Regions from separate parts of the Clostridium pacaense genome, predicted to be linked through region 4. Evidence: riboswitches for the same ligand, from Rfam matches in the RefSeq annotation. Region 4 holds a riboswitch; each other region holds the start of a gene.
What was found. A riboswitch is a leader RNA that binds a small molecule or an ion and turns the genes downstream of it on or off. The one in region 4 is predicted to bind thiamine pyrophosphate.
Positions count from the first base shown of each region.

Region 1 (8,103 bases), on a different contig from region 4:
CGAGGCATTCATCCTAGGACAGGTTGAGGAAGCAATTGAGGAGGCGAAAAAGAAAGTGCCGAATCTGAAAGCCAGGGTATATCTGGCAGAAGGAAGCGAGAAGTGCTGGACCGGCGAGACCATTGAGGCCAAGAGGTATTTCCCCGCATGGCTTATCGACGAGAAGGATGAGTTGGTGCAGAAGGCCCTGGCAGGGCTTAAGGAAGCCGGCATTGACGCCCCCATCTCCCACTTCTCATTCTGTACCAACGGCAGCCATTTCTGCGGGGAGGCAGGAATCCCATGCATCGGTTTCGGCCCGTCCCTTGAGAGCCTGGCCCATGTCAGGGATGAGTACATAGAGATTGATCAGCTGAAAAAGGCCTGCAAAGGATTCTACGGCATCCTTTCCCAGCTTACAAAATAAACCATTGTATTAACATAAGAAAAGAGGTATAGGTATGGAAAACTTTTTAGTAAAGCTTAACTCCTTTCTCTGGGGTGCTCCTGTATTAATCCTGCTCTTCGCAGTAGGCCTTCTGTACGCGGTTAAGACACGTTTTTTCCAGTTCCGCCACTTTAAGCACATCATGAAAAACACGGCCGGTGAGATGTTCAAAAAGGGTTCCGCAAAAGGGGACGGCACCCTCACGCCCCTCCAGGCTGTTTCATCCGCACTGGCTGGATGTGTGGGCACCGGCAACATTTCCGGCGTGGCCACCGCTATCTTTGTGGGAGGCCCCGGCGCCGTGTTCTGGATGTGGATCATCTCCCTGTTCGGCATGCTGACCAAGTGCGTGGAGGTCACACTGGCCCAATATTACCGCATCAAAGGAGAGGACGGCGTATTCTACGGCGGCCCCATGTATTACATTGAGCGCGGCATGGGCCGCAAATGGAAACCATTAGCCATCTTCTTTGCCATAACCATCATTGTGGGCGGCCTGGGAACCGCTGCATTCGTACAGCCCTTTGCCATGTCCAATGCCATGAACAACGCCTTCCATATCCCCACCTGGATCATCGTCGTGGTGGCTGCCCTGATCTGCGGCACCGTACTGATCGGCGGCGTAACCGGAATCGGCAAGTTCTGTGAAAAGGTAACCCCTGTCATGTGCGTGATTTATATCATCACGGTCCTGGGCATCATCCTTACCCACATCACCCAGGTCCCACAGGCAATCGCAACCATTTTCACCCATGCGTTCACTCCCCTTTCCGCTACAGGCGGACTGGCAGGAAGCACGGTTGCCATGACCATCAAGCAGGGCGCTGCCCGCGGTACCTTCTCCAACGAAGCCGGATGCGGTACCTCCCCCATCACCCACGCAACAGCCATCACGGCCCACCCCTTCAAGGAAGGCATGTACGGTTCCTTTGAGGTATTCGTGGACACGCTGGTTGTCTGTACCATGACAGCGCTGGCCATCATCTGCAGCGGCCCGGAAATCTGGCAGAGCGGCCTTAAGGACGTGGCGCTGACCCAGTCCGCATTTGCCTCCACCTACGGAAACATGGGACCTATCATCGTATCGGTCTGCCTCTGCCTGTTCGCCTTCTCCACCATGGTCGGATGGGAAATCAACTACGAGTCCGCCTTTTTCTACATCTTCCCAAAGGCATCCGGCTCCAATGCGGCCAAGCTGCTCATAAGGCTGGTCTGGCTGGTTCCCGGATTCATTTCCCTTGGCAAGACCCCGGAACTTGTATGGACCGTGGTCGATATCGTATCCGGCTTCTGGTGCATCCCCAACGCGGTCGCACTGCTGTTCTTATCCGGTACATTCATGAAAGTATTTAATGATTATCAGGAAAAGTACATGAAAAATCAGCCATGCGGCAAGTAACTGCCTCTCAAGTCCTGGCATCATAAAAGACGGGATGGGTTCCTGCATCAAAGCAGGATTCATCCCGTCTTTCATGATATCAGCATGCCTACAGCGCCTTCCTCAGCGCCTCTGCCATCTCCTCATATTCCTCATCGCTGAGCATGGTCTTCCCGCTGTTCATCTCGAAGGTACCGCCCCATTCCTCGCCGCCCTCATACTTAGGGACAATATGGAAATGCAGGTGGTGGCCCGTGTCGCCGTATGCGCCGTAATTCACCTTATCCGGGTGGAATACCTTGTGCACGGCCCTGGATACCTGGGCAATCTCCGCAAAGTAATCATTCCTCTCCCCGTCGGTCAGGTCTATAAGCTCGCTCACATGCTTTTTGTGGGCCAGGATCACCCTTCCCCTCTTGCTCTGCTCCTTGAATATATAAAGGAAGCCTGTCTTCATTTCACATACAGGATACCCGAATTTGGCAACCAGCCCGCCCTGCATGCAATATGCGCAATTCGTATCTTTTACCATCTCTTCCATGACCATTATCTCCTTTATGTTTGATTTCATTCCGGTTTTAACATACCACTAATGGATGATAAATGCAATTCCAATATTTGTTTTTCTTTCTATGTACCAACTTTTCCATTTCTATGCTATAATGATACACAAGTATCACATATAGGAGCAGATTTATGAGTAAAGCAGATTTCAGACGCAGGCAGGCACGCAGGCGCAGACATAAATTAACCATGATGTCGCGGCATCTTCCGACATTCATCGTATTACTGGCAATCACACTACTGGTAGGGGGCGGTGTCTTCACCCTCTACCGGTTTGTTTTGGGGAAACAGCCCACCGGGCCGGAGGGTTCTGTCCAGGCGGCTGTATCCTCTGCCCAGGCAGGCCCTTCTTCAGGCGGAGGGGACAGCCCCGTACCGTCCACGGAGGAGACACAGGTAATCCAGGATGATGTTTCAAGGCTCATTGCCCAGGCAGACAGGCTGGCGCTGGGCTACGATTATGACAAGGCCATTGACCTCATCAACAACAGCGGCATGGACGTTACCGAAGCCAGGATGCAGGAAGCACTGGGACGGTATGAGTCAGAAAAGGCGGCGCTGGTACCCGCCGATATGAACCAGATTACCCATGTATTCTTCCACACGCTGATTATGGATACTTCCAAGGCATTTGACGGGGACAAGGACAGCGGGGGCTATAATTCAGTCATGACCACTAAGGATGAATTCATGAAAATGCTCCAATCCATGTATGAACGTGGCTATGTGCTGGTACGGATCCACGACATTGCCTATGAAGAGGCGGATGGAAACGGCAATAAACGGTTCGTGAAGGGCAACATCATGCTGCCGGAGGGTAAGAAGCCATTCGTCATGTCACAGGACGATGTCTGTTACTACCCGTACATGGACGGGGATGGCTTTGCCAGCCGTATTGTGATTGGCGCGGACGGTAAGCCCACCTGTGAGATGACCATGGACGATGGAAGTGTGTCCACCGGCTCCTACGACCTGGTTCCCCTGCTGGAGGATTTCATTCAGGAACATCCTGATTTCTCATACAAGGGCGCAAGGGCCATCATTGCATTTACCGGATATGAAGGCATCCTGGGTTACCGGACAGCCGCCTCCAAGTATTCCGATAGCCCCACCTATGAGGCGGACCGGGAACAGGCCGCCAAGGTGGCCCAGTGCTTAAGGGACAATGGCTGGGAGCTGGCCTCCCACAGCTGGGGCCATCTGCAGCTGGGCGTGGCCAAGAATCCGGAGGACGGCTTTGCCATCTCCGAGGAGCGTTTCCGCGCGGACACGGACAAGTGGGAAGCCGAGGTGGAATCCCTGATCGGTCCCACGGATATCCTGCTCTATCCTTACGGCAATGACATTGCTGACTGGCATGCATATAAGGAGGACAACCCGCGGTTTAAGTATCTGGAGTCCAAGGGCTTCCGGTATTTCTGCAACGTGGATGCCAGCACCCCATACTGGATGCAGATGGGTAATAACTATCTGCGCATGGCAAGGAGGAACCTGGACGGCTACCGGCTTTATGAGGACATGACCCAGACAGACCCTTCCAAAAAACGTTTAAGTGATTTATTCGATGCGGCGCAGATATTTGATTCCGCAAGACCTACTCCGGTGGAATGGAGTTACCAGTAAGATATAAACCCAGGCAGTGTGCCGGCCGCTTCATGACGAAGCAGACCGCACACTGCCTGTTTTATTTTTCTTTTTCCAGATACGGCTTCCCCATTCTTATTTTTCCCCGTCGCACATGTACAGGCAAGAACGCACGAACTGTTTCCAGTTGTCAACATATAATAAATCAAGGAATTGATTTCTAATTGAAAGGAGCTTTTTCATGATTCCCAAACTGGAAGTAAATGGGGTCAGCTACTCCTACCACTCATTGGATGGTGAGACGCTGGCCCTTTCCAATATATCATTTGATGTGTCTGCCGGGGAATTTGTTGCTATCGTGGGACCTTCAGGCTGTGGAAAATCCACTCTCCTGACCATGCTCAGCGGGCTGACCCAGCCTGAAAAGGGGACCATCAGCATTGACGGCGCCCCCCTGTCCAAGACACACTCTGCTATCGGTTATATGCTGCAGAAGGACCATTTATTTGAATGGCGCAACATCTTCTCCAATATTTCCCTTGGACTTGAAATACAAAAACGGTTGGACGAACCTGCCAGGCTTGAACTTCTGGATATGATGTCCGCCTATGGCCTGGCCGGATTTGAATATGCAAAGCCCTCCGAGCTTTCCGGCGGCATGCGCCAGAGGGCCGCGTTAATCAGGACCCTGGCCTTAAAGCCGGATATACTGCTGCTGGATGAGCCATTTTCCGCCCTGGACTATCAGACACGGTTGTCCGTGTGCGACGATATCAGCTCCATCATACGAAGGACCCATAAAACGGCCATCCTGGTGACCCACGACCTGTCTGAGGCCATCAGTGTGGCCGACCGTATTGTCGTGCTGTCCGCGCGGCCCGGACGGGTGAAGTCCGTTTTATCCATTGATTTCCCGGAAGGCTGCACCCGCTCCCTTGACAGGCGTAACTGCCCGGAATTTTCCAATTATTTTAATACCGTATGGAAGGAGCTGAAGACATATGAATCATAACGGCCCTTGTTATACCATGCAGGAACAGGGTAGGAAAAACTGCGGCACATGTGAAATGTCCGTGGCCCAGCAGGCCTTTGTGGAAGGGGAACTGCGCCGCCACCGCCAGGTCACCATCTGCCGCATCATGCTTTTAGTGCTTCTTCTGGCCCTTTGGGAGCTGGCGGCTGACATGCACTGGATTGACAGCTTCATCTTCAGCTCCCCCACCATGATTGCCAAATGCCTGGTAAGCATGACACGGGACGGCAGCCTGTTCCTCCACACAGGCGTGACCCTGCTGGAGACCCTTGTAAGCTTTGCCCTATGCACTGTTTTTGGCCTGGCCTGCGCCCTGCTTTTATGGTCCAGCAAAAGCGTGGCCCAGGTGCTGGAGCCATTCCTTGTGCTTTTAAACAGCCTTCCGAAATCAGCCCTGGCCCCTCTTCTCATCGTGTGGCTGGGCAATAACATGAAGACAATCATCGTTGCAGCCGTATCCGTGGCCGTGTTCGGCTCCATCCTCACACTCTACACCGGCTTTACCCAGATGGATACGGAGAAAATCAAGCTGATATACTCCCTGGGCGGCAACCGGAAGGATGTGCTGGTAAAGGTCCTGCTTCCAGGTTCCCTGCCCATGCTCATCAGCAATATGAAGGTGAACATCGGGCTGTGCCTGGTGGGCGTCATCATCGGCGAGTTCCTGTCCGCCAAGGCCGGACTTGGTTATCTGATTACCTATGGGTCCCAGACCTTTGCCATGACCATGGTGGTGACCTCCATTGTGATACTTTGTATTGTGTCCGGGGTGCTGTACCAGATTATCGCGTATGCGGAAAAGAGGATAAGTAAGCTTAGTTAGGCGCCGGTATGGAGGCAGTATCCTTACGGTCCAGTGAGGATGCTGCCTTTTGCAGACAGGCAGATCACAAATTTCCTGTTGACAAATCCCCTTCCATATCTTATACTGATTTCCATAAATAGGGGAGCTTATTGATAGGCTGAGAGGAAGTTGTGAACTTCGACCCATGAACCTGATTTGGATAATGCCAACGTAGGGACCCATGAAGCAGCTTATATGCGGGAATACCTTGGTATTCCCGTTTTTTATTGCGTTAAAGCCAGATATCTTACATCCGGCTGCCTTAAAATCCATATTGGTAAACAGAGTGAGCAGATGTTCACGAAGGGGTGCACCACCGCGGGTGTATTGCTTCGTGAACTTTTTTTATGCTGATATCGCACAACAATCCCGCAGGGAAAGGAGGTGGAACAATGGCAGTCATCAATGGCATTACCGTCGTACTGACGCAGCCCGTGTCCGTCCGGACATATCTTCTGGAACACAATTACCGTCTGGACCGCATTGCCGTGGAGCTGAACGGCAGCATACTGCCTAAAAACAGCTATGACGCAACCGCTTTGACGGACAGTGATGTAATGGAAATCGTAAATTTTGTAGGAGGAGGATGATTATGGCTGATACAGTGACCAGGGAACAGCTGCAGGAAGCCCTGCGGGAACGGCATACCCCAGAGGTCCAGGAAAGGCTGGACCATGCGCGGATTGCCGTGGCAGGGCTTGGAGGGCTTGGCTCCCATGTGGCATCAGCGCTGGCAAGGATCGGCGTGGGGCACCTGCATCTCATCGACTATGACGTGGTGGACATTACCAACCTGAACCGGCAGCAGTATACGGCCAGGCATCTGGGAAGATACAAGACAGATGCGCTGGCAGACGCACTAAGGGAAATTAACCCATATCTGGATATTTACACGGACTGCGTGAAGGTGACAGAGGATAACCTGGTTTCCCTGTTTGACCGGGAAACCATTATCTGCGAGGCATTTGACCGTCCCCAGGCCAAGGCCATGCTGGCCAACGGCATACTGGCCCATTTCCCCGGCAAATATCTGGTGGCCGCATCCGGCATGGCCGGCTATGGCAGCAGCAATGCCGTGATTACCAGGAAAGCAGGGAAACACTTCTACCTCTGCGGGGACGGCATCTCGGATCCTGAATCCGGATACGGCCTCATGGCGCCCAGGGTAATGCTCTGCGCCGCCCATCAGGCCAACATGATTGTACGGCTGATCCTCGGTGAGGAGGAGGCGTAGGGCGTGTTGAAACATCCACAGCAGACACATCAAACATATTAAAAAGGAGATTTCATACCATGACAGACAACATCATTGAGAAAGACCGCGACCCGCTCATCCTGGGAGGGCATACCTTCACCTCCCGTTTCATCCTGGGTTCAGGCAAATATTCCCTGGATTTAATCCACGCTGCCGTGGAACAGGCAGATGCCCAGATCATCACCCTGGCCCTGCGCAGGGCAAATGAAGGAGGGCTTGCTAACATACTGGACTATATACCGGAGCATGTCACCCTTCTGCCCAATACCTCCGGGGCCAGGAATGCGGATGAAGCCGTGCGCATAGCACGCCTTGCCAGGGCTGCAGGCTGCGGGGACTTTGTAAAGATAGAGGTCATCCACGACACGAAATACCTGCTGCCCGACAATACCGAGACCGTGAAGGCAACCGAAATCCTTGCAAAGGAGGGCTTTGTGGTCATGCCCTATATGTACCCGGACCTGAACGCAGCCAGGGACCTGGCCGATGCGGGCGCCGCGTGCATCATGCCCCTGGCCGCTCCCATCGGAACCAACAAGGGGCTGTGCACAAAGGACTTCATCCAGATCCTCATTGACGAGATTGACCTTCCAGTCATCGTGGATGCGGGAATCGGACGTCCATCCCAGGCATGCGAGGCAATGGAAATGGGGGCGGCTGCCATCATGGCCAACACAGCCATTGCAACCGCAGGGGACGTGCCCGCCATGGCCCATGCATTCAAGCTGGCAATTGAATCCGGGCGGCAGGCATACCTGGCCGGACTCGGGAGAACCCTGGATAAGCAGGCCAGCGCCTCCTCCCCCCTGACCGGATTCCTTCATGACTGAACCACAGAAAGGCAGATGCTATGTCCAATAACAAGAATGAAACCAATGTACTGAATAAAAGTATACTGAACACCCAGGTACAGCAGGACCTGGAAATGGAGCGGACCGACCACATGGCCTATCTCCCGGACATGGAGGTCCTTGATTCCGGCATTGACCGCCAGGTCCTTTCCTTGATGGAGGCCTAT
Region 1 covers NZ_JAJFEB020000011.1:144,502-152,604, forward strand. The annotation lists gene LK536_RS47800 (YgeY family selenium metabolism-linked hydrolase) at 1-406, shown strand, start outside; gene LK536_RS47805 (alanine/glycine:cation symporter family protein) at 441-1,826, shown strand; gene LK536_RS47810 (HIT domain-containing protein) at 1,915-2,376, opposite strand; gene LK536_RS47815 (polysaccharide deacetylase family protein) at 2,502-3,992, shown strand; gene LK536_RS47820 (ABC transporter ATP-binding protein) at 4,195-4,965, shown strand; gene LK536_RS47825 (ABC transporter permease) at 4,982-5,809, shown strand; TPP riboswitch at 5,923-6,025, shown strand; gene thiS (sulfur carrier protein ThiS) at 6,223-6,420, shown strand; gene thiF (sulfur carrier protein ThiS adenylyltransferase ThiF) at 6,423-7,064, shown strand; gene LK536_RS47840 (thiazole synthase) at 7,124-7,915, shown strand; gene thiH (2-iminoacetate synthase ThiH) at 8,011-8,103, shown strand, end outside.
Region 1: linked by a shared signal. The riboswitch ahead of thiS (sulfur carrier protein ThiS) and the one ahead of thiD (bifunctional hydroxymethylpyrimidine kinase/phosphomethylpyrimidine kinase) in region 4 are both predicted to bind thiamine pyrophosphate.

Region 2 (8,103 bases), on a different contig from region 4:
CAGGGTATACATCAGAGGAATTGGCTTTTATTAGGGAATACCGATGTGGGATTATATCTGAAATCAAATTTCCAAAGGTTTCAGGATAAAAGCTATCTGGAATGGTTATAGTGCCGATCCTATTGAAAATAGAATAGGTCAGGTGATATTTTTATATGGCTAATTCAGGGGAATACGGGTACAGAAGTGATTTGCCAGGGAGGATTAAAATATATAGGAGTGTTTAATTTCAGCGCTGTATGCGGAGGAAAACAAAGATGGCGATTAGTGTTAATAGGGAAGGAAATATAGATGGTTCCATTGATTTAACCATTAATATTGCGACCACACAGTTTTTTAATGAGTTTTGGGAGAAGGCGATTAAAGACACCAATGCAGAAATATTTAAAGAAAATAGCCAGTTTGGTAAAAGTCAGGTGCCTGCTGTCTTATATGAGTTAGAGTTAATAAAACGCTGGGTTGAAATTAACCTGCTAGATAGTAATCGGGAGTATATGAAAGAAAGAGTGGAAAATTTGATAGATTGTATACCGACGGCTTTTGATAAAGATGAGACTATATTATACATCTACTAATTTCTGATTTGTGTGATTTTAAAAATCAATCCTCATTCTCCGCCCGGCTTTGCCCGGCGATTTTTCCCGTTTAGATAGATCCTAACTCAGAAGGAAGGTTGGTTTCAGATATGATCATAGGGGAATAAGACTGGAGGCATGTATGAGGACCATAATCGTTGCAGATATCCACGGATGCCACAGCGAACTGCTGGCGCTGCTTAAAAAACTTAAGTTCAGGCAAGATACGGACAGACTGATCTGTCTTGGGGATCTGATTGACAGGGGAAATCAGGTTTATGAGGTATTTGATTATGTCAGGACGCTGAAATCCGATATGGGGGAACGCTGCGTCCTGATCCGTGGGAACCATGAGCAGATGCTGATGGATTCCGTGGATGACATGTTCAGCCGGCAGATGTGGTTTATGAATGGGGGTGTGGAGACTGTAAGATCCTTCAAAAAACACAGACATGATTATGCACGCCATATCAATTGGTTCGGACGTATGCAGCTGTACTTTGAGACAAAGGATTTCATCTGCGCCCATGCAGGGGTGAGGACAGACAGGATGGCGGAAAACACTGCTGATATCCTTCTATGGGACAGGGACAGTGCTGAGGGGAATGGGTACAGCGGGAAAATTGCCATCGTGGGGCATACACCCGTGATTGACCCTGTTTATCTGGATGGCAAAGGACATACAGAAGTCATTGAGGACAGGAAACCGCAGATGCTGCCTTCCTGGGGAACCATCTGCATGGATACAGGGTGCGTATTTGGGTACCGGCTCACCGGAATGGTAATTGAAGACGGCATGTTCTATACGGATTCCGTGTTCTGGGGAGTGGACGGATGACAGGCGGAATCCGGTAAATCCTTTCAACAAATATTAGCAAGGATTCTCCCATCCTCTAAGGTGGTGAGATGAATTGCCAAAAACAAACTTAACGACAGTGGTGGGCGGAGAGTAATCGGTATCCCCCACTGCCATGAGGTCAACCACGCATCTACGTAGGATGCAGTCGCACTTCGACAATATACCGAGCGTGGATTGAAACAATCCTAAATGTTTTAAGTCCTAAATATTTGCGATGGGCCTGTGATTTGCCATGGTGGTGTGGTAAAATGAATCATATCAAATGAACATGATATTAAATAAAATAATATAAATATACAAAAAATGCAAAAGGCAACCAGGAGGATTTTATGGGAAATATTTATATGATATCAGACACCCATTTTGGCGATGCAGGCGCAATACTGAAATATGAGGGAAGACCCTTTAAGGATGGCCATGAGATGAATGAGCAGATGATTGAAAACTGGAACCGTGTGGTTGGGGCGGAAGATACGGTCTATCATCTGGGCGATTTTGCCTGCGGTATGGACGCAGGGGAGATAACGGCCATACTGGGAAGGCTGAATGGACATAAGATCCTGATAGCAGGGAACCATGACAGGGATTTTGACAGCCGAAGGTGGATGGATATGGGATTCGGCGAGGTGAGTTTCCTTCCCGTTGTCTTAGATGAATTCTATATACTATCCCATCAACCCATGTATGTGAATATATACAGTCCCTATGCCAATATATTCGGTCATGTCCACAACAACCCCATGTATGCGGATGTGTCTGAACGGAGTTTCTGTGCCTGTGTGGAGCGGATTGGATATGCGCCCATTGCATTTGAGGCAATCAGGAGAGGGATACTGGAGGCGGATGGGAAAGGGAAAAAACAGGGGGGATGAAGCCGGATGAAAGGAAGCCAGATGAAAGGAAGCCGGATGAAAGGAAGCCGGATTACATGAAACAGGATTAATTGAAACAGGAAGCGGTCCGCTTATTCCCAGCGGGCCGCATATTTATCCAGCATAAATGCAGGATAGTAGGATTCCTTTGCCTTCCTCAGATTCTCCATCCCCATATCTTCCTCACGGTTAATATAGTGCAGTTCAGGATAGACCTTAAGCAGATGGCGGACAAATTCACGGTTAATCATCTGGTATGTGCCGTGGACCGTGATATCGGCTTTCTCGAACCTTACATCAAACCCATGTCCGCCTACCGGCTCACCAAAGGTAAAGGCCAGCAGCCGGTCCCCGGCATAGAGGACGCCGCCTGTAAGCCCCAGGGCATCATAATGTTTAAAGGCCGTGAGGATGGCCTCCTTTTCCGCTTCCGGCATACCGCTTTCAAGCCCTTCATGATTTTCTTCCCAGCTTTGCAGAAGGGCAAGGCAGGAGTTTATATGTTCCTGTCCCAGCACTTCAAAGTGCCAGTCCGGACATTCCTGTTCAAAGCGGTTGCAGTGGTTCCGTTTATTATGCAGCTTTTTCCCTCCAAGACTGGCCAGGGTTCCTGCCTCATAGATATAATCCGCACTATCCCGAAGTCCCTCAAACCGGAACTGTGTGGGGAATTCCGTCAGGAGGCATTGCTTCTGCGCCTCGGTCACGCCCTTGATTAAAAGGGGCTGTCCCAGCTGTTCCGCCAGCCGCTTCATCTGGGTGATGGCAGGTTTTAGTGTTCCGCTGCCGGCAGGATAGGAGAAGAACAGTCCATCCTCCGTTTGGTACCTGGCAATCATCCGGCTCCCCAGGTCTGCCGCAGTCATTCCATACGCCCTTCCCCAGAGAAAGAACGTCCCAAAGCATCCATCGGATGCCAGGCTGTCCTCGGCCGCCAGGATGGGGGCCATCCATGAACGGTCCGCGATGGACAGTTCCCTGAACTCAATAGGGGTGCTGCGGATGATGCTTGGGGCATTGCCGCCCCAATCCATGGACAGGGCCGTATTCCCCGAAACCTGATAGCTGCAGGTCTGTGCACAGCATGAGCCGGTACATGACCCGGTCTGTTTTTTATTGCATGTTTTATCCATTATATGATTACGCTCCGTGATTGACTTTTCTTTTTAGACATATTATAATTTTAACAGTATCATTATAAATTACAAGTACGAACATCAAGGTGCGGTACTAACATAGAAGTATGGTACTTACCTGAAGGAGAGTGTAAGATGGGAAAATGCTCCATATCACAGGCCAGCCTTGGGGAGACAGGATTCAGCTATACCCTGTCCCTTATAAACGGCAAATATAAGATGACAATCCTCTACACCCTTATGGAATTTGGGGTGGTGCGGTTCAATGAGATGAAAAAGTACATTGGGGAAATCTCATACAAGACGCTCAGCGTCACGCTGAAGGAACTGGAGGGCGACCAGCTGGTACACCGCGAAGAGTATCCACAGATACCGCCTAAGGTGGAATACAGCCTGACGGAACGGGGCAAATCACTGATTCCCATCCTGGACATGATGTGCGAGTGGGGGGAGAAGCACCGTCTGCCCTCCAGGCGGGAGCAGAATAAGGCTGACATTTAAAGGCTGAAATTTAAAGCTTGACATTTAAAACAATACCGAATAAACTGATGATACGGATATAATAAGATTTTTATATGATACAACCACAACAGGGAGCTTGTGAAGCAGGCTGAGAGGAAGTAATCGAACTTCGACCTATTATACCTGATTTGGATAATGCCAACGTAGGGAAAATATGGAAGTACATCAACCGCGCATCTGATCTGCGCGGCAGATGCAGCGCATGAGTTCATTCATGGTCCATTCCTTGACGGAGTGGGCCATTTTTATTTACCACAAAAAGAAGAGGAGGAAAGACATGAACTACACAACGCAGATGGATGCGGCCAGAAAGGGAATCCTGACAAAGGAACTTGGGAAGGTGGCTGCAAAGGAACAGTTTGAACCGGCAGAGCTGATGAGGCTGGTGGCAGAAGGGAAGGTGGCCATTCCTGCCAACAGGCGCCATGGGTGCCTTGAACCAAACGGAATCGGCTCCATGCTGAAGACAAAAATCAATGTTAACCTGGGCACCTCCAGGGACTGTAAGGACCTGGATATGGAACTTTTAAAGGTCAATGACGCAGTCCGCATGGGAGTGGAATCCATCATGGATTTAAGCTCCTTCGGGGATACCCGCACCTTTAGGAGGATGCTGACCCGGGAATGCCCGGCCATCATAGGCACGGTGCCCATCTATGATGCCGTGGTGTATTATCACAAGCCCTTAAAGGATATCACCTCCCGCGAATGGATAGATATCGTGAAAATGCATGCGGAGGACGGAGTGGATTTCCAGACCATCCACGTGGGTATAAACAGGCGGACCGCAGAGCGTTTTAAACAGGCAGGACGCCTGACCAATCTTGTATCAAGAGGCGGTTCCATCATATTTGCATGGATGGAGATGACAGGGCAGGAGAACCCGTTTTATGAACACTTTGATGAGATACTGGACATCTGCCAGGAGTATGATGTGACACTGAGCCTGGGGGATGCCTGCCGCCCCGGATGCATTGAGGACGCCTCGGACATTTCCCAGATAGAGGAACTGGTGACGCTGGGGGAGCTTACCAGGAGGGCGTGGGATAAGAATGTCCAGGTCATCATCGAAGGACCGGGGCACATGCCTTTAAACCAGATTGAGGCCAATATGAAGATACAGCAGACCATCTGCAAGGGCGCGCCCTTTTATGTCCTGGGTCCGCTGGTCACGGATATCGCGCCGGGATATGACCATATAACTGCTGCCATCGGAGGGGCATTGGCAGCTGCCAGCGGCGCGTCCTTCCTCTGCTATGTGACCCCGGCGGAACATCTGCGGCTGCCGGATCTGGAGGATGTGAAGGAGGGAATCATGGCATCCAGGATTGCGGCCCATGCAGCGGACCTTGCAAAGGGCGTCAAAGGGGCCGCACAGTGGGATCATGAGATGAGCGCTGCACGCAGGGACCTGGACTGGGAGCGCATGTTCCAGCTTTCCATTGACCCGGAAAAGGCCAGGAGGTACAGGGCGTCCGCAAAGCCGGAGAAAGAGGACACCTGCTCCATGTGCGGCAATTTCTGCGCGGTTAAGAATATGAACCGGATACTGAAAGGGGAGAGTGTCAGCATATTTGATGAATGACAGGCGGACTTGCCTAAGCCAGCTTTCCAGGTACTGTAAATATTCCATAAATTTAAATGAAAATAGGGCTTGACATTGTGAGAATTATTATATAGAATAAAAATCAGAGAAAAACTTAGAAAAGAAAACTTATGTGACTAGGGAGTCACGAAGTGAGTATGTTACTGGTACGCAGGCAGAACTCAGATTACACTGAAAATTTTTATTTTCCGTGTAGTTTGAGTTTTTTTTTCTGGAAAGGAGGATTTATTGTGAAGATAAGTCAGATTTTAAATAATAATGTTGCAGTGGTGAAAAAAGGGGGCAGTGAACTGATTGTTTACTCCAAAGGCATATCATTCAGAAAAAAGGCTGGCCAGTCCATAGGAGAAAATGAAATCGAGAAAACATATGTTTTAGACTCCAATGATATGCTGGAACACTTCAGCTACCTGCTCGCCAACACGGACGAGGAATATCTGAACATTGTCAATGATGTCATTGCACAGGGCGAGCTGCTGCTGGGGCAGAAGGCAAATGATTATTTATATCTGACCTTATTGGATCATATTGACTTTGCACTGAAACGTGCGGGGAAAGGGCAGTTTATCCGCAGCCCCCTGACCTGGGAGGTTAAGAAATTCTATCCCAGGCATTTCCAGATCGGCCTGCATGCGCTGGAGCTGTTAAACGAACGGTTCCATGTGGAATTTCCTGAGGATGAGGCGGTATCCATTGCACTTCATTTCGTCAACCTGCAGTCCGAGGGGAAGGACCTGAAGGAGACGATAGAGGCCATGCAGGTCCTTAAGGATATCCTGTCCATCATCCAGTATCACTATAATATACGTCTGGATGAGTCATCTGTGAACTATATGCGCCTTATTACCCATCTGCAGTATTTCATACAGCGGCTTCAGGCCGGACAGGTATTTGAGGATAATGACAAGGCGCTGAATTCCCAGGTCAGGATGCTGTATCCTGCCGCATATGGGTGCGCTGTAAAAATCCGGGCGTACATTAAAGAAAATTTTAAGATGGAACTGACCATCGATGAGGAAACATATCTTATCCTGCATATACACAGGGTTACGAACAGAAATGAAAAGAAGGAGGAAGATTGATGAAATATCAGACAATGAATGAAAACATCATCCGCCTGGTAGGCGGCAAGGATAATATCAGCGCGGTCGTGCACTGCATGACCAGGCTCCGTTTTACATTAAAGGACCGGAGCAAGGCAAAAACAGAAGAAATTAAGGCCATGGACGGGGTGATTGACGTGGTGTCCAATGACGTGGCATATCAGATCATCATCGGAACCCATGTTTCAGAGGTGCATGAGGAACTGATATCCATGCTGGGAATCAGCACAGAGGCATCAGGACCCCAGGCCAGGACCAGGAAGAATCCGTTTAAGGCGGCCCTTGACCTGGTATCGGAATCCATGACACCGCTACTGGAACCTATCATCGCGGCAGGTATGCTGGCAGGCCTTCTGTCCCTGGTATCCCTGATGGGACTGGTGTCGGCGGACAGCCCCACCTATATTGTCCTGGACTCCATCAGGGGGGCTGTGTTCTTCTTCCTCCCCGTATTCATGGCCATGGCATGCGCCAAACGCCTGAACGCCAGTCCCTACCTTGCGGTGGCATTGGCGGCAACCCTGCTCTCTGCTTCCATTAACGGGGTGGAAGGACTCAGCGTATTCGGGATTCCCCTTCCGGCCATAACCTACTCCAGCTCCTTTATCCCAATCCTGCTGGCAGTGTGGTTCATGGGATATGTGCAGGCATTCCTTAAGAAGGTCATACCTAACCTTCTGCAGTATTTCCTGATTCCGGTATTTACCCTGGTGATAACCCTGCCCGTTACCCTGATGTTCTTTGGGCCCATCGGAACCTGGATCGGCGAGGGAATCAGTTTTGTATGTACCTTCCTGGCCAATACCCTGGGCAACTGGAGCGTGGTGGCTTTTTATGCGGCAATCCAGCCATTCTTGATCATGATGGGAGCCGGAAACTTCATTATGCCGGTGGTCATGGCCTTCCTGGCGGAAATGGGATACGACCCCCTGTTCCTGGCAGCCTGCACCATCTCCGACATTGCAGTGGGAGGCGCCATGTTTGGATATTTCCTCCGTGCAAAGGATGCGAAACAGAAAGAATTATTCGGCACGGTCAGCTTCTCGGCTATCTTAGGCTGTACGGAACCGGCTGTGTTCGGTGTGTTTGTGAAATACCGCCGTCCGTTCCTGGCTGTCATATTCGGCGGAGGGCTGGGAGGACTGTTTGCAGGACTGATGGGGGTTAAGACATATACCATGGCATGGGGGCTGGCAGGCCTTCCTTCCTATATCGGTGTCAATGATTTCAATAATTTCTATTATATGATAGCAGCGGTTGCCATTGGATTTGTGGCTGCAGCCATTGCTGGTTTTATCCTGTGCCAGCCGGAAGGGGAGGCGCAGAAAGAAGGAACCTCCTTGTTCCGGTTCGGAAAAGCCCGCAAAAAACAGCCGGCCAGCCAGGCCCCGGCTGAATCAGCTGAGGACGGTCCGGAGGCAGGAAACGCG
Region 2 covers NZ_JAJFEB020000005.1:212,928-221,030, reverse strand. The annotation lists gene LK536_RS40920 (hypothetical protein) at 258-575, shown strand; gene LK536_RS40915 (metallophosphoesterase) at 718-1,413, shown strand; gene LK536_RS40910 (metallophosphoesterase) at 1,764-2,306, shown strand; gene LK536_RS40905 (DUF2156 domain-containing protein) at 2,399-3,439, opposite strand; gene LK536_RS40900 (winged helix-turn-helix transcriptional regulator) at 3,578-3,943, shown strand; TPP riboswitch at 4,023-4,133, shown strand; gene thiC (phosphomethylpyrimidine synthase ThiC) at 4,242-5,549, shown strand; gene licT (BglG family transcription antiterminator LicT) at 5,801-6,652, shown strand; gene LK536_RS40885 (beta-glucoside-specific PTS transporter subunit IIABC) at 6,652-8,103, shown strand, end outside.
Region 2: linked by a shared signal. The riboswitch ahead of thiC (phosphomethylpyrimidine synthase ThiC) and the one ahead of thiD (bifunctional hydroxymethylpyrimidine kinase/phosphomethylpyrimidine kinase) in region 4 are both predicted to bind thiamine pyrophosphate.

Region 3 (8,103 bases), on a different contig from region 4:
CAAACCCATGGTCCGGGTTTGTCAGATCTACCTTGTCATGGGTGATGATCAGGGTGGGCTGTACTTCGCGGATCTTCTCGTTCAGCTTCCGGATGATTTCAGGGCTGACTTCCAGCATGCAGTCATCGTAGTCCCACATCTCAAAATTGGTGACGCCCAGGACCTTTGCCGCGTTCATGGACTCGGTAAGGCGGATTTTCTTCACATTCTCCGCGTCCTGTCCCTCCTGTTTCCAAAGGGGACCGGACTCCCCGCGCGCCCCGTAGGTAAGGCAGACCACATATACCTGGGCGCCTCCTGCCAGATATTTGGCAATGGTGCCGCTGCTGCGCCATACCCAGTCCGCGGAATGTGCAGATACAACTAATAAACGCTGATCACTAAACATATTGTTCTTCTCCTTTATCTTTCAATATTTTTTGTTCACTTAACCCAGCAGAAGCTGTTTGGGGTTGTCATGGATGGTCTTCCTGACATCTGTTTCGGAGATACCGTTTTCCAGCATCCAGTTTGCAAAATCAAGGAGTCCTTCATCCGGGTATTTGTGTTTCTTCTGGCCCAGATCCGTACTGATGATGATGTGGTCGCAGCCCACGGATTTAATCTGGTTCAGGCACACATCCCACTCCACCTTCCCGGTGGTGCAGCTGTTGGTGCAGTGCTCCATGTAGACGCCGTATTTCCTTACGAATTCAATCTGCTCTTCGATTTCCCAGAAGCAAAGCTGGGAATCCACATGTGTGCATACAATCCGTTCGACCTTGCGTTCCTTTGCAACCTTAATCAGTTCCTTTGCCTCGCGTACGGATATGTGTCCGGTTGCCAGGACCATGTCGTATCTTGCAATCACGTCCAGGACCTCAATGGCCTCCGGCACCAGCCTGCCGTCATCATCCAGCAGCCGCACCGGCTGTAAGGTCATCCCGTCGGCCTGGATGGAGAGAAGGACGTCCAGCCAGAAGGGGCGGCGTCCGCCTTCCTCGATATGTTCTGTCTTCTTGATGGCTGCAACCGTGTCAACGGTTGGGAACCAGACCACTTTGGCGCCGTCCCTGGCAGCCGCGTCCACCGCGTAAGGGTTCAGCCCTCCCACTGAGTTGTTAAGGACAATGCTGCCAAAGGTCTGGCACTCAGGTACCCTTTTATTAGCAACCTTTGCCCAGGAGGAGCTGGGGAAATAATGGCTCTTAATGACGTATCCGGCCATACCGGCCTCTTTCACACGTTCCGCCTCTTCCAGGAAGTCCAGTTTCCGGTCCATGATGTCAGGGCCTGTGTGGATGTGCATGTCATATGCACCAGTAATGATAGTATCGCTCATGGTTCACACTTCTCCTTTTCTGCTTTGTTTTATCCTGATTCAATTATAAAATGCCGTGTGTGCAAAAGTAAAATATAGATAATCTCATATATCTTTAAAAAAAACTATGGTTCCGGTTGTTCATTTTGACGTAAACCGGGTTCTGTAATTTGATTGTCCATGCTATAATAAAGGCAGTTGACATTTTTTATTGCAGCCACCACGGAGGGGGATATCATGACCATTACACAAATGCAGTATTTTGTCGCCGTATGTGAATACGGGACCATCTCGAAATCCGCTGAAATGCTCCACATCTCTCAGCCGTCCATTTCCCTGGCAATCAAGGATCTGGAAGAGCAGCTGGGTGTTACACTGTTTGACCGTGAGAATAAGCGCTTCCAGCTTTCACAGGAAGGGAAATATATGTATGAGGTCACAAAGGACATCCTGACCCAGATCAACGCCCTCGAGGTCCAGATGAAGGACCTGGGAAAACACCGGAACCAGCTGTGCATTTCAGTCCCGATCCTTACCGGGATGTTCATGCTCAACCTTTTCATGAATGATTTCCGCAAGGAACATCCGGACATTTACTATATAATCAGACAGTATAATTCCCCCAAGGCCTTCAAATCACTTGATGACGGCTCCTGCGATGTGGCAATCATCGTCGATGAGGGGAAGCTTCCGGGGAATCTGGAAAAAAGGCCTGTTTTCAGTTCGGAATTCGTGTTCTGTGTCAACCCTGACAATCCCCTGGCAAGGGAAAAGGCGATTAATATCGTGGACCTGAAAAACGCCCCCATCATATTGAGCCAGGAGAACTCCTACATGGCCAAGATACTGAAGACGGCGTTTTATAATGCAAATTCGGTTCCCAACATATTGATGTACGGCGTGGAACTGTCTCTGATCCGGAACCTGGTTTCCTCCGGGCAGGCCGGAACCTTCCTCATCAAGGAACTGGCTGATACATGGCCGGAGGTGGTGACGGTCCCCTTGACGGAGAAGATACCCATCACCTTTTCACTGGTATGGCGCAAGGATAAGTTCCAGAATAAGAAAACCCACACATTGATAGAACACATCCTCCTGAAGTCCGGCCACGGTCCAGGAGAACGGCAGGCAGGCGTTTAGCAGCTGCCATATAAGAACCGGCCGGAAGCGCAATGACAGCGCTTCCGGCCGGTTTTTTCTGTGTGTATTATCGGTTAAAACAGTCTTACTATGAATACCCAGATAAGGCCGCTTAAGACGGTTGACACGAATGCAAGCAGCATCATTTTACCAAACTGTTTCTGCTGCTCCTTGGGACCTGGATTCACAACAGATGTCCAGCATGCGAATACATTGGCGCCAGCCAGTGACATAGGACAGGACATTCCGATATAGGCGCCGCTGCCGATGGCTGCCAGGCAGCGGAACATATCCTGCCTTGTGCCCCCAAGGCTCTGTATGGTTTCTTCCACGGTTGCAAAAAGAATGGGAATCGGAACCGACATGGCGTGTGTAAACATGGACAGCACGCCGGATACGGCGCTGTAAACCCCGGATACGATGGGGAGGTTTGCAACATATCCGATAAAGTTGGAGAGGATTGTTATACCGCCAAGAGCCTGGACAACGGACGCCAGGATGCCGGTGCCGGCAACCATGATGACAGTTCCCCATTTGGTTTTATCAAGCACATCTTTCTGCTCCACACAGCCCGCTGCAATCATGATTACGGAGAAGATGATTGCCACGAATCCTATATGCCACTGGGTGAAGGCGTAAAAGAGGATGAATGCAAACATACAGATCATGCAGATCCACTGCTTCTTGTTAAAGGCAGGGATATCCTTAAGCGCTTCCACTTCCGACACATACTTCTTATCCTTTTTGAACCCGCGGAACACAAAATAGTAAATAATTCCCAGTATGGTACAGACCAGGATATGGTCCCAGAAAAAGATTTTGGAAAGAACCCCTGTCTCGATAAAGCCTTCGCCCTCCGCAATTGCAATCTGTCCCGCCAGGTTGCCGCCAAGCGGGGTCATCCTGCCTGCAAGACCGCCGAACATGGTCAGGATCATGGAACATTCCACATTGGCACCGATGTATCCCGCGATTTCAATGGTAATCAGCGGCACCACGGTCAGGGCCAGGATGGTGGTTGGTCCTAAAAGTGCAAACAGCATGGTAAACACAAAACATATCAGCGGCCAGACCTCTGCCTTAACAGGCAGTTTCGTAATCAGCTTTTTGGCAAACAGGGCCAGTGTCCCGGACTGTGTCATACACTGCCCGAAGAAATAAATACCAATCAGGGTCCAGAAAACGTTCAGATTGATACCGCCATACATGACGGAATCCTTGATTCCGCCGAACCGTGCCAGGACAATGGCCACTGCAAGCGCTAAAAGACCTACATTCAGCCTGGTTATATAGGCAACGATTATTACCAGAACTAATACAATTAATGAAATTGCTGAAAAGTCCATATTGTAACCCCCTAATCATCATCAACTTGTGTCAATATAAATTCATCACCGGTTTATCGTTTCGGAATGCCTGGCAGGCCCGGATACTTTTCGGCAACCTTCTGTACTTCCGGATCTTCCAGACAGCAGAGCCATCCATTGTCATATACAAGGGTATCACCTACCGTCAGTGTTGCATGGCGGATGTCTCCGGTAATATGTGTGTAATAGCCATAATTTTCATTTGCCCCGGCAGAGCCGATATGTACATGGAGGTTCGATGTATGTGAGTGCTCAATCAGCCTTCTGTGAAGCGGATTGGGGCATTCATTCTCAGTAACCGCCGCATTGGGATGGACGCCGAAATGGAATGTATCGAACTTCCAGATGCCATCGCCCACCTTTCCTTCCATGTCCTTTAAGAATCTCTGGAGCGCGTCTGCCTCGGAACCGCCGGAAATCTTTACGATGCGGCCGTCCTTGATATCCAGGCGGATTAAGTCCTCCCACTGCGGCCTGATCCCGATGTAGCGGGACCACCAGCTGAGCATGCGGTCGAAGTAATAAACGCCGTTGATATCCTGGCAGTTCACAGGCGGATGTACCCATTCCGGCCAGAACGACACATGCCGGACCTGTTTGCGGTAGGAGTCATAAGGCAGCCCCGGGATACCGGGACGCTTCACCGGATCAAGTGTATAGCCTTCCAGATGGGTGCCGTTTGGATCGGTCAGCACAAACCTGGACATATGGTTCATGAACGGCTTTGAGCTGATATGGCGGATGGCCGTGACCAGTTCATAAGGCGTCTGTGCCCATCTGCTCATCAGCAGGGGTGCTGTGGTTGGGAATATGCGCACCATCCATGTCTGGGCATCCTCAAAATGTCTGCGGAAATTCCCAAGCTCTGTGGTAGTGATGTCAAATGAAGTACAGAGCACAAGGTCTGCTTCCTCAACAACTCCTCTTAAAATCGGGGGATAGCGCCAGTGATGCGGTTCCTGTGGATCGTCCAGCCAAAGGATGGAACAATGGGCGCCCCGCGACTGTACCACGGATGACATCCATGAAACGGCTTCCTCATCCACCAGATTATCACCGCCGTACAGCCCGTCTTTATGGGCTACAATTACAACCTCCATTCCAGGTTTGACCTCAGCAACGTTGTCTACAAGATCAATCAGCGAATTCATCGCTGCCTGTGGGATACCTACCTGTATTGACATTCAATTTCTCCTTTCATTTGCCTTTTCATGCATTTCCGGATATGCATAAAAATTGTTTGGTTTATTCCATGCTTAAGCAGAATACCTAAAATTGTTAAACTTTTTCTTCTCTTCTTGTATAAGAATACCATATGAGATGTCAACTATGGAATAAAAGATTATTTATCTTAACTTTAATAAAATTAAAGATGCCGGATTTCTCGGCTAGATTTCCCAACTGGATTTCCCACGGCCGGATTGACAAAACAGATGGCCGGTGCTATGCTAAGTAACAGCAGGGAGCTTGTGATGCAGGCTGAGAGGAAGTAATCGAACTTCGACCTATCGTACCTGATTTGGGTAATGCCAACGTAGGGAAATATGAAGCGCTTCATTGTGTATATCAAGGTTCATATCCCGCGGGGGTATGGACTTTTTTTAATTCATATGGAGGGAAATGGATATGAAGATGAACATTAAGAAACTGGCTGTAAGCGCAATGCTGGTGGCGGTGGCGGTGTCGCTGTCCGGCTTTTCCATCCCCATCGGGGCGTCCAGGTGCTTTCCCATGCAGCACCTGGCCAATGTGGTGGCCGGCGTGTTCCTGGGGCCATGGTACGGGGTGGCAATGGCTTTTTGCACCTCCCTTATCCGCAACCTGATGGGAACCGGAAGCCTTCTGGCATTCCCTGGAAGCATGATAGGGGCGCTGGTGTGCGGGATGCTGTACCGTCATACGGGTAAGCTGGCCCTGGCGTATGGGGGCGAGGTTTTCGGCACGGGAATCCTGGGCGGTATCCTGTGCTATCCGGTTGCCACCCTGGTGATGGGCAAGGAGGCTGCCATCTTTGCCTACGTGATGCCGTTCCTTATGAGTACGCTGTGCGGAACCGTGATTGCCGCGTTCTTCATCGGCGTGCTGTGTAAGTCAGGGGCGTTTAAGTATATGAAGCATATGCTGGATGCCGATGTGCAGCCGTCCGTGGCAGTGAAGGAACAGGGGAGGTAGGGCTGCAGGTACAGCCCGGAAGGAACTGACAGATGAGACAGATAGAATGGATAAAAAAAATAAGGGATACCTCACCCCGTGTCCACTGCATCACCAATTATGTGACGGCTGGGGACGTGGCCAATATGGTGCTGGCCATTGGCGGTTCCCCCATCATGGCCCAGGGGATTAAGGAGGTGGAGGACGTCACGTCCATCTGCCAAAGCCTTGTGCTGAACATGGGAACCCTTGAGGAGGAACGGGTTGAGGCCATGATCCTGGCCGGGAAAAAGGCGGCTGGCCTTGGACATCCGGTTATCCTTGACCCGGTGGGAGTGACTGCGTCAGCCTTTCGGAGGGTGTCGGCCCTTAGGATCCTTAAGGCCGTCAGGCCATCGGTGATACGGGGAAATGTTTCTGAAATCCATATGCTGGAACAGGCGCTTATGGGGATGGAGACAGGGAACCTGTGCGGGGTGGATTCCGTGCCAGGCGATTGGACGGACCAGCCCGAAAAAGCCGCCGTATCCCTTGGAAACCGTACGGGCGCTGTTGTGGTGATGACAGGGACAACGGATGTTGTGGCCGGACATGGCAGGGTCATGAAGATAAGGAACGGGCATCCCTTTATGGGGCGCATTACGGGCAGCGGGTGTATGCTGGATGGGATTATCGGAGCTTTCTGCGCAGTGGGCGCGCCTGTGACGGAAGCCGATGCCATGACGGAAGCCGCCGCCATGGCAGTATGCGCCCATGGCCTGTGCGGGGAGCTGGCTGCCGGAAAGGCCGTCAGGACAGGAGGCGGAACAGGCAGCTTTAGGATGTACCTGACGGACTATATGAGCATTCTGGATGACGGGATGCTGGAAAGAGGGAAAAAAATTGAGATTTCATAGGAATCAGCTTTTAATCTATGCGGTGACGGACAGGGCGTGGACAAAGGGCAGGAGTCTGTCTGCGCAGGTGGAGGAAACCCTGAAAGGAGGCGCCACCATGGTCCAGTTCAGGGAAAAGAACCTGGGACAGGGAAATTATGACCGGATGCTGGCCGAGGCATTGGAACTCAGGAAATTGACAGAGCGTTACCAGGTCCCGCTGATTATCGATGATGACATAGAGCTGGCCCTGGCCTGCGGCGCGGACGGGCTTCATGTGGGGCAGGATGATATGGATGCGGGCCTGGCCAGGAAGCTGCTGGGGCCTGACCGGATACTGGGGGTGACGGCCAAGACCGTGGAGCAGGCAAAAAGGGCCTGTGTCCAGGGCGCGGATTATCTGGGCAGCGGTGCTGTTTTCGGCACCACCACCAAAGCCGATGCCAGGCCCATGACCATGGAGACCCTGCGGTCCATATGTGATTGTTCGGACGTGCCCGTGGTTGCAATCGGAGGCATCAACCTGGGGAATATCGGGCTTCTGGAAGGCAGCCACGTGGCCGGGGCAGCCATTGTTTCCGGCATTTTCGCGGCACAGGACATATGCCTGGCTACTGCCCGGCTAAAAGAAGCCATGATAAAAATCCGTGATAAAAATTCAAGTTATTTCCAAAAAACAGTTGACATTTAAATATCATGTGATTATAATAAGCTCAACATTCAACAAAACATAAGAAACTGTTGAGCAGGAGTAAGTAAGATTGTAATGCCAGGCACAGAGAGCTTCCGGCCGGTGTAAGGGAGCGTTGGATTAGAGTCTGAATGGACCTGCGAGGGCAGCTGGAAACCAGCAGTGTTAAGCTGATGGGAGTATGGGCTGACGGGTATCCCACCGTTACCAGGGAGGACGCATGATGGTGCGTTACAGAGCGGGCGTATTATAATTCTTGTTCGATGACACAGCATCAGGTTATTTTTGACTTGATGCTTTTTTATATCCATGGGGTGGACTCCATGGAACAGGAATACGCCAACCAGGGTGGTACCGCAGAAGTTTTCAGAAGCTTTTGTCCCTGCTGACATTTGGTCAGCTTAGGGATGGAGGCTTCTTTTTTTGCAGATGATCAACATCCGGACCGCCCGGAGTATGTAAGCCGGATGACACTGGCCCTGCAGCCGCACCCACAACCAGAAAGGAGACATTCCCATATGATTATCCCAACCTGTGAAGAAATACTGAATCTTTCCCCCAAATACGATATCATCCCCA
Region 3 covers NZ_JAJFEB020000010.1:78,557-86,659, reverse strand. The annotation lists gene LK536_RS46590 (PIG-L deacetylase family protein) at 1-388, opposite strand, end outside; gene LK536_RS46585 (DUF6282 family protein) at 428-1,321, opposite strand; gene LK536_RS46580 (LysR family transcriptional regulator) at 1,538-2,440, shown strand; gene LK536_RS46575 (SLC13 family permease) at 2,515-3,786, opposite strand; gene LK536_RS46570 (M29 family metallopeptidase) at 3,840-4,991, opposite strand; TPP riboswitch at 5,257-5,366, shown strand; gene thiW (energy coupling factor transporter S component ThiW) at 5,434-5,979, shown strand; gene thiM (hydroxyethylthiazole kinase) at 6,012-6,854, shown strand; gene thiE (thiamine phosphate synthase) at 6,841-7,524, shown strand; gene LK536_RS46550 (anthranilate synthase component I family protein) at 8,043-8,103, shown strand, end outside.
Region 3: linked by a shared signal. The riboswitch ahead of thiW (energy coupling factor transporter S component ThiW) and the one ahead of thiD (bifunctional hydroxymethylpyrimidine kinase/phosphomethylpyrimidine kinase) in region 4 are both predicted to bind thiamine pyrophosphate.

Region 4 (8,103 bases):
TCGCCATCATAAAAACCTTCTATCCTGGTTTTTGCCTCATCTGTTGTAAGACCGCCGATTCCCACGCCGTTTACCCTGGTGCCGGGCACGAATCTGGATGTATCAGCATCCTGGTCTGCAAGGGATGTCACTGCAAATGCAGCTGCAAGGGCCGCTGCTGCCAAAGCCGTCACGAACATCCTGCCAATGGTTCTTCCTTTTTCTGATTTCTGCATAAATCAAACCCCAATCTTACTTCTTTTTCCAGAATTACCCCATTGGAGCATTCTGCCTTCTTAACATAACAACCTTTTAGCATAATTTCAACCGGTTAATGGAAAATGTAAGAATTAATTAATGATAGGTTAGGATTTACCTAAGAGGAAAGTAAGGCGGGGATGGCGTCCTGCATCAAAGCAGGAATCCATCCCCGTCTTTTGTCCTCTTAATCAATCACTTCAACACTCTCAATAACCGGCTGGTTTTCCCTTGCCACGGTACCGTTGTTATCCTCTACCTTGGTGTCCCCGCAGATTGCATCCACTACCTCCATGCCCTCTGTCACATAACCGAAGCATGCGTATTCCCCGTCCAGGAACGTGCTGTCCTCATGTACAATAAAGAACTGGGAACTGGCGCTGTCCTTTATCTGCGAGCGGGCCATGGATATGGCTCCCCTTGTGTGGGATAAGGAGTTCTCCACGCCGTTGCTGGCAAACTCCCCCTTGATTTCCTCATCGGATCCGCCTAATCCGTTTCCCAGGGGATCGCCGCCCTGAATCATGAAACCGTCAATGATGCGGTGGAAGGTAAGGCCGTCATAAAAGCCTTCCTTGGCCAGCTTCAGGTAATTCGCCACTGTAATCGGCGCCTTGTCCCCGTCCAGTGTTACGGATATGGTCCCATAATCCCTGACCGTGATCTTCACATGATGCTCTCCGGCCGCTGCCTCCAGGTCTTCAGGTGAGATCCAGCTGTCCCCTGCCTGTCCTTCTGTGCCTGTGGTCTCTTCACTGCCCGCCTGTTCCTTTGTTTCCGTCTTCGTATCCGTCTTTGTTTGCTCCTTCGTATCTGCCTCTGTCCGGCTTTCCTTCTCCGCTTTTGTGGTCTGGGCCACCGCATCACTGCTGCCTGACCTGCCGCCGCATCCGGCCAGCATGGAAACCGCCAGCATGGCTGTCACACATACGCACATCCATTTTTTCATCATAACTGCTCCTCTTTCATCTGGAACCGTATATCACCGCCATAAGCCGCATGTCCCGGCACATCCCGGGCCTGTTTTCCAACACGCCCTGCAGTGGAAGGTTCCTGGTATTAAGCATGAACTGCCAGAGCATATTGTAACATCCAAACCTTGTCCACGTAAAGGACTTTATAGAATTATCACATTTTCATCACATTTACCGTTCCCGTATCCTTTGAGGATACCTTGTGGCACACATAGGTGAGCGCCATGGTGGCCGCCATGTCCGGCAATGTGTTCCCCACCGGTGTATCCACCTGCATCAAAAGCCGGTAGAGGATGAATCCGGCCAGCCATATAAGCAGGTTCCTGACGCAATAGGCATCCCTGCTGCAGTCCTTGCCAAGCAGGAAATAGTCGGTTATCTGGATGGCAATCATGGGCGCGAACACGGATCCTATCAGATAGAGGAAGCCCGTGATATTGTCCATGGGAAATGTGACGGCCGCCGCGGTACCCACCACCGTCACTGCCACTGCCGCCCATTTTTCCTTTATGGCGGAAGAGATGGATACACTGGATACCCCGGCTGAATATGCGTCCAGGAATGTGGTGGTAACCGTGGACAGCACCACGATCAGAAGTCCGGTAAGGCCCAGTCCCGCCTTTACCAGGATGACGGAAATATCATACTCCCCTGTATGGATGGCCGCCCCCATACCGATCACGTACATGAAAATGCTTACGATGCCATACACCGCCGCGCTGGCCGCCGTGGCGGCAAAGGGCTTTTCAGCCTCCCTGGTATAATCGCTGATCAAAGGGAACCAGGACAGGGGCATTGCCACGGACAGCTCCACAGCGGCCCCGAAGCTCATGGTCCCGTCTGATATGCCAACCGCCGCGCCATGGCCTGCGAATATGACACGGCACAGGATAAGGGTGAGGATGAAAAGCGCCCCCATGGCTATTACGTTGATTTTCCCCAGGTTCTGGATTCCAATCAATATCCATATGAGGATCAGGCCGCCAATGACCAGGCACCAGACCCAACGGCCCGCCCCATAGATGCCTCCTGCCGCCAGGGCGCCGTCGTATATCATGATGGAGGTCCATCCCACCAGCTGAAGCACATTAAGCAGCACAAACAGAAGGCTCCCCCGCTCCCCAAAACTCATCTTCACGGTTTCCATGGCGCTCTTTCCCGTATACCCGCCAATAAGGCCCGCCAGGAACAAAAGGGCGCAGCCAATCATATGGCCCAGTATGATGGCTGCCAGCCCCCTGCCAAATCCCAGGGGCGCAAGATATGTACCTGTCAGTATCTCCGCAATGGACACCCCGGCCCCGAACCAGATTAAGCCGTTGCTGAATACAGAAGTCTTTTTTCCGCTCATATCCCCGCCTCCTTAATATTCGCCACGGATGGCAAATGCATGGTTCATGGGACCGCTTCCCTTTCCCAGGTCAAGCATCGCAGCCAGGGCGCCGGACAGGTATGCCTTGGCCCGTTCCACGGCCAGGTCCATGGGCATCCCCTTTGCCAGGTTGGAGGCAATGGCGCTGGAAAGGGTGCATCCGGTTCCATGGGTGTTGGGATTGTTGATCCGCTTTCCGTAAAACCACTTAGCCTGCCCGTCCATGTACAGCAGGTCATTGGCATCGTTCTGCTGATGGCCTCCCTTGCACAGCACGGCGCATCCGCACCTGTCCCCAATGAGGCGGGCCGCCTGTTCCATATCTTCGGGGGAGTTTATCTTCATCCCTGACAGGATTTCCGCCTCCGGCACATTGGGGGTCAGAAGGTCCGCCATAGGAATCAGCCTGTCCTTAAGGACAGCAACCGCTTCCCCGTCAATGAGCCTGGAACCGCTGGTGGCTGCCATGACCGGATCCACCACAATATGGGACGCATGATAGAAGGCCAGCTTTCCTGCAATCATCTCAATCAGTCCTGCCGAGGAAACCATTCCGATTTTTACTGCATCCGGGAAGATATCCGTAAAAATATCATCCAGCTGCTCACCCAGAAATTCAGGTGTTACTTCCATTATTCCTGTTACGCCGGTTGTGTTCTGTGCAGTAAGGGCCGTGATTGCGCTCATGCCGTAAACCCCATGGGCTGTCATGGTCTTTAAATCTGCCTGGATGCCGGCGCCTCCGCTGGAATCACTTCCCGCGATTGTTAATGCTGTGTACATAGTCATTCTCCTTTTCGCATTAATTTTCTTAGGCGGCAGAAGGTGGTGCCCCCGATCTGCCGCCGGGCCATAAAGTAACTGAAACGGATACCGTCCTCGTGCAGGCGCGCCAAAACGGCGGTACACCAAAACAGGTGCACCGCCGGCATATAATCCCTATGGTCCCTACGTTGGCATTATCCAAATCAGGTAATGGGTCTAGGCATGAACAGCCTACTCTCAGCCCACTTAAGTGAGCTCCCCGTTGTCTATTTACAAATCCTATTATAACTCGTAATCAGGAAAAAGCAATCTGTTTTTCCATCCCGCCATGATGGCCGCTGCAATCCTTATCCCGGCCTTTGGCCAGCTATCTTATCATCCTGTCCACGATTTTAACCATGGCGGTAAATGTGGCGCCGTCATAATCCATGTCGAATTCGTCCCCCGGGTGGTTTAATATCCTGCGTATGCTGAGGATTCCAAGGCCGCCGTCCTTTTTGCTGGAAAGGATCCTGCCGCCGCTCTGCTTTATCTGGCCGTCATAGGAATTTTCCACCATCATCATCAGGTGGTCCTCCATCCATCTGGCCTGGATGCGGACGAACCGTTCCGTTTCCAGACGCCTGCATGCCTCGAAGGCATTTTCCAGAAGGTTTCCGATGACAATGCACAGTGTCAGGTCATCCACCGGGACATGGGCCGACAGGTCCATCCTGGCTTCGAAATCAATCCGGCCCTGCCTGGCCCTTGCTGCATATTCCTGAAGCAGGCCGTTGACAGCCTGGTTCTGGCAGAATACCATGTCGGCCGCGCGGTCCAGCTCCTCCTTCAGGTTCTGAAGATACCGTTCCTGCTCCTCCTTGCCCATGTTCTGCAGCGCATGGATGTGATGGCGGAAATCATGCTTGATGATGCGGACCTGTTCGATATAATCCAGTGTCTGGTTATAGTGCTCCCTCTGCTTGCCGATGAGCTGCCTTGCAAACTGCAGTTCCTCCTCCGTCTTCCTGCGGCATATGATTCCCAGGGTATTGCCCAGGATCATCACATAGAGTACCAGGATCATGGCGCAAAGGGCAAGGAAGAACAGGATGTCCTCTATCCCCCTGATTGCCAGGGACCTGGGCGAGAATATGGTGTTGGTGCCGATGAACAGGACGAGCAGGGATACAGACGGATACGTAAGCAGCAGGGAACAGGAACGTTTAGAGAGCTGTGCAAAAAGGCGCTGCACCGTATCCTTAAGAAAGTAACGGACAAACAGGCAGAATCCGGCTGCAGAGACCAGGGACACTACCACGGAAATCTGCCCATAGGTCAGGCTGACCCGGTTAAGCAGCAGCCAGGCCGCGAATTCATTCAGGGACGTGGACAGCACTGCAAAAAGCCAGGCGGATATGTAGAGGAATGCCTTTTCCAGCAGGCCGCCCTGGAAGAAGATAAGCAGCACAAGAAAAAACAGGCAGGAAAACACACCCTGAAATACAAAAAACACCTGCGGCCTGATATGGAACAGGGACTGCATGGATACCATGATGACCCACAGATAGGCGGACACGGCCGCGATATTTTCCCGGTTCCTGTGTTTTGGCTCCAGACATACAAAGATGGGCATCATGCGCACGGCCATGTTGATTAGGTTCAGGATAATCGTACATGCATTGTCGTTCATAGGAACCTCATTTCAGCCTGTGATGGTAATATGCATTCTTGCTCTGCTTGTAAAAGTTCCTGGATATGGGAATCATCTGGCCGTCCTTCATATAGAAGCAGGAATCCTCCAGCCGTTCCACCTGTTCCAGGTTGACCAGATAGCTCTGGTGGCAGCGCAGGAACCCCGGGTATCCCCCCAGTTCCTCCTGCAGTTCGGTCAGCTTCTGGTGGATGGAAATCACTTCCCCGTCCGTAAGGGTTACAAAGACCCGGTGAAGCCGGTTCTCAAACCATGCAATCCGGTCCAGCTTAAGCTGCAGGGGCACGCGGTTATGTACCACGGATATACAGGCGTCATCCCCGCCCAGGCGCTGCTTTACCACCCGCTCCATGGTGGCCTCAAAGTCCTTTTCCCCCACGGGCTTCAGGATGAACCCGGCTGCATTGACACTGTAGCCATCCACCGCCGCTTCCAGGGACGAGGTGATGAGGACCACCGGGCTGCTCCCTTTTCCCAGACGGGCAGCTGTCTCAATGCCGTTAAGCCCGGGCATCATCACATCCAGCAGATACAGGTCATACTGCTTCCCGGATTCCAGCAGTCCGGTCCCGTTCCCATATGTATCAATCTGTACTTCCCTGCCGCGTTCCCTGAAAAAAGCAGATGTATACCCCACGACCAGGGCGCATTCTTCCTTTGTATCATCGCAGACAGCAATCTTAAGCATCCTTCATCCCCCTCCGCCTATGGAACCAGGCGCCTGTCCGTAATATCCCCCGTACATTTCCTTCTATTTTATGGTGATTCCTCCCATAAGTCAAGTTCTGGCGGAAATGTCATATTTGGTATATTTTCTGCAGAAATGGTCATTAAGTACACAACGGGTTTATGGTACACTTATTGTAAGAAAATTATTACAGGAGGGATTTTATGGGTACAAACATCATTGTAACAATCATTGTAATCGTCTACCTGCTTTTCATGCTGTGGATCGGATGGTATTCATCCACCAAGATTTCCACCAACACCGACTTCATGGTAGCCGGACGCCGCCTTGGACCGCTTCTCATGGCAGGCACCCTGGCAGCCACTGAAATCGGCGGCGGAAGCTCCCTGGGCGTTGTTCAGAACGGTATGTCCGGCTATGGACTCAGCGCTTCCTGGTACATCACCACCATGGGCATTGCATTCATCATCTTAAGTTTCATTGCCCCCAAGTTCCGGGCAGCCACCGTTAAGACGGTTCCTGAGTATTTCCGCAGACGCTACGGCAAGTCCTGCGGCATCATCACAGCCATCATCATGCTGCTGCCCCTGGTGGGTCTTACAGCCGGACAGTTCATTGCATCCGCAGTCATCCTGTCCACCATGTTAAACATTGATTACCAGGTAGCCGTCATCATCGTTGCCGTGGTGGTTACCATCTACTCCATCATGGGCGGCCTCTGGAGCGTCACGCTGACAGACTTTGTCCAGGTATTCCTGATTGTGATCGGCATGATCATCGCTGTTCCGTTTGCCATGAATTATGCAGGCGGCTGGGGACAGATATCCGCCAACATCCCGGCAGGCACCCTGAACCTGTTTGAGGGATATGACCTGTTCGGGATCATTTCCCTGGTCATCATGTACACGGCCACCTTCTCCGTGGGCCAGGAAGCGGTGTCGCGCTTCTATGCCGCAAGGGATGAAAAGGCGGCCAAGGGCGGCGCATGGCTGGCCGCGCTGGTGAACTTCATCTATGCGTTCATACCGACCATCCTGGGTATCATTACCCTGGCATTAATCAATATGGGCAAGTTCAGTTCCGACCAGTTTGCTGCCGTTGGCGCGCGTTACGCCCTTCCGGTACTTGCCATCAATACCATGCCCGCCATCATCTGCGGCCTGCTGTTTGCCGGAATCATTTCCGCAACCATGTCCAGCTCCGACTCCGACCTGTTAGGCGCAGGCTCCATTTTCGCCAATGACATCTACAAGGCCGTGTTAAAACCGGATGCATCCAGCCAATCCGTCATGAGGGTGACCAAGATTGTCATGTGCCTGGTGGGTGTGGCATCCATGCTCATCGCCCTGTTCAACACACAGAGCATCGTATCCATCCTGATGTTCTGCTTCACCCTGAGGGCCGCCGGTTCCTTCTTCCCATATGTAATGGGGCACTACTGGAAAAAGGCTTCCACCGCAGGAACCATTGCTTCCCTGATTGCGGGAACCATCGTGGTTGTATACCTGGAACATGTATCCAAGGGAATGCTGTTCGGCATAAAATTCAGCCAGCCCATCATCCCGGGCCTTGTGGCGGCATTCATCTGCTTCATCATCTTCTCCTACGCCATGCCGCCGAAGGTTGAATCCACGGAACTGGCGCCGGAAGAGGATGACTGATAGGAAATAACGTATCATATAAACAAGAACAGACCCGGCGCCATCCCACCCTTTGAAGGTTTGGGACAGCGCCGGGTCTGTCATGTTTATCCGGGGACGGACGGTCATGGTCCCACCGTGACCGGTACCCCCAGATTACAGTATTCCCATAATATGTCCATCACGTCATTGGTGACGGCAATGCATCCTGCCGTACCGCCCCCCTGCTCGCCATGTATCATGATGGCCCCGCCTAAGGGCGTATCCCAGGGCGGCTGCTCTCCTGCCTTGTTGGCGTCCACGATTGCCTTGTACTGCTCCTCGTTAATCAGTCCGTCGGCCAGGCCCCGCTCTGCGTCGTCGATGTTGGGATAGGATAGCCCCAGGGACAGATAGTACTGGCTCTGGTCGTTCTTCGTGCACACGTAGAACTTGCCGGAAGGGGTTATCCCATCCCCCTGCTGCACCTTGTCCCCTGTTGCGGACTCCCTTCCAATCTGGGCCGGCCAGCTTCCGATGGTGGAATTATAACGGCTCAGGGTGACCGTGCTTCCCTTTTTGCTTACATAGATACTGATACCGTTCACGGACGGCCTATAGACTGCCCCCGGTCCTGTCTGCCCAGCCATGGCGCTTACAGGGCCTGATACCGCCAGGGCCAGTGATAAAAGCCCAAGCCCAAGGCATTTACGGATGTTCCTCATGTCTGTTCTCCTTACAACCATTTTTTACCT
Region 4 covers NZ_JAJFEB020000007.1:139,621-147,723, forward strand. The annotation lists gene LK536_RS43475 (L,D-transpeptidase family protein) at 1-215, opposite strand, end outside; gene LK536_RS43480 (peptidylprolyl isomerase) at 425-1,189, opposite strand; gene cytX (putative hydroxymethylpyrimidine transporter CytX) at 1,366-2,562, opposite strand; gene thiD (bifunctional hydroxymethylpyrimidine kinase/phosphomethylpyrimidine kinase) at 2,575-3,366, opposite strand; TPP riboswitch at 3,512-3,620, opposite strand; gene LK536_RS43495 (sensor histidine kinase) at 3,716-5,020, opposite strand; gene LK536_RS43500 (LytR/AlgR family response regulator transcription factor) at 5,028-5,729, opposite strand; gene LK536_RS43505 (sodium:solute symporter family protein) at 5,933-7,390, shown strand; gene LK536_RS43510 (L,D-transpeptidase family protein) at 7,495-8,073, opposite strand.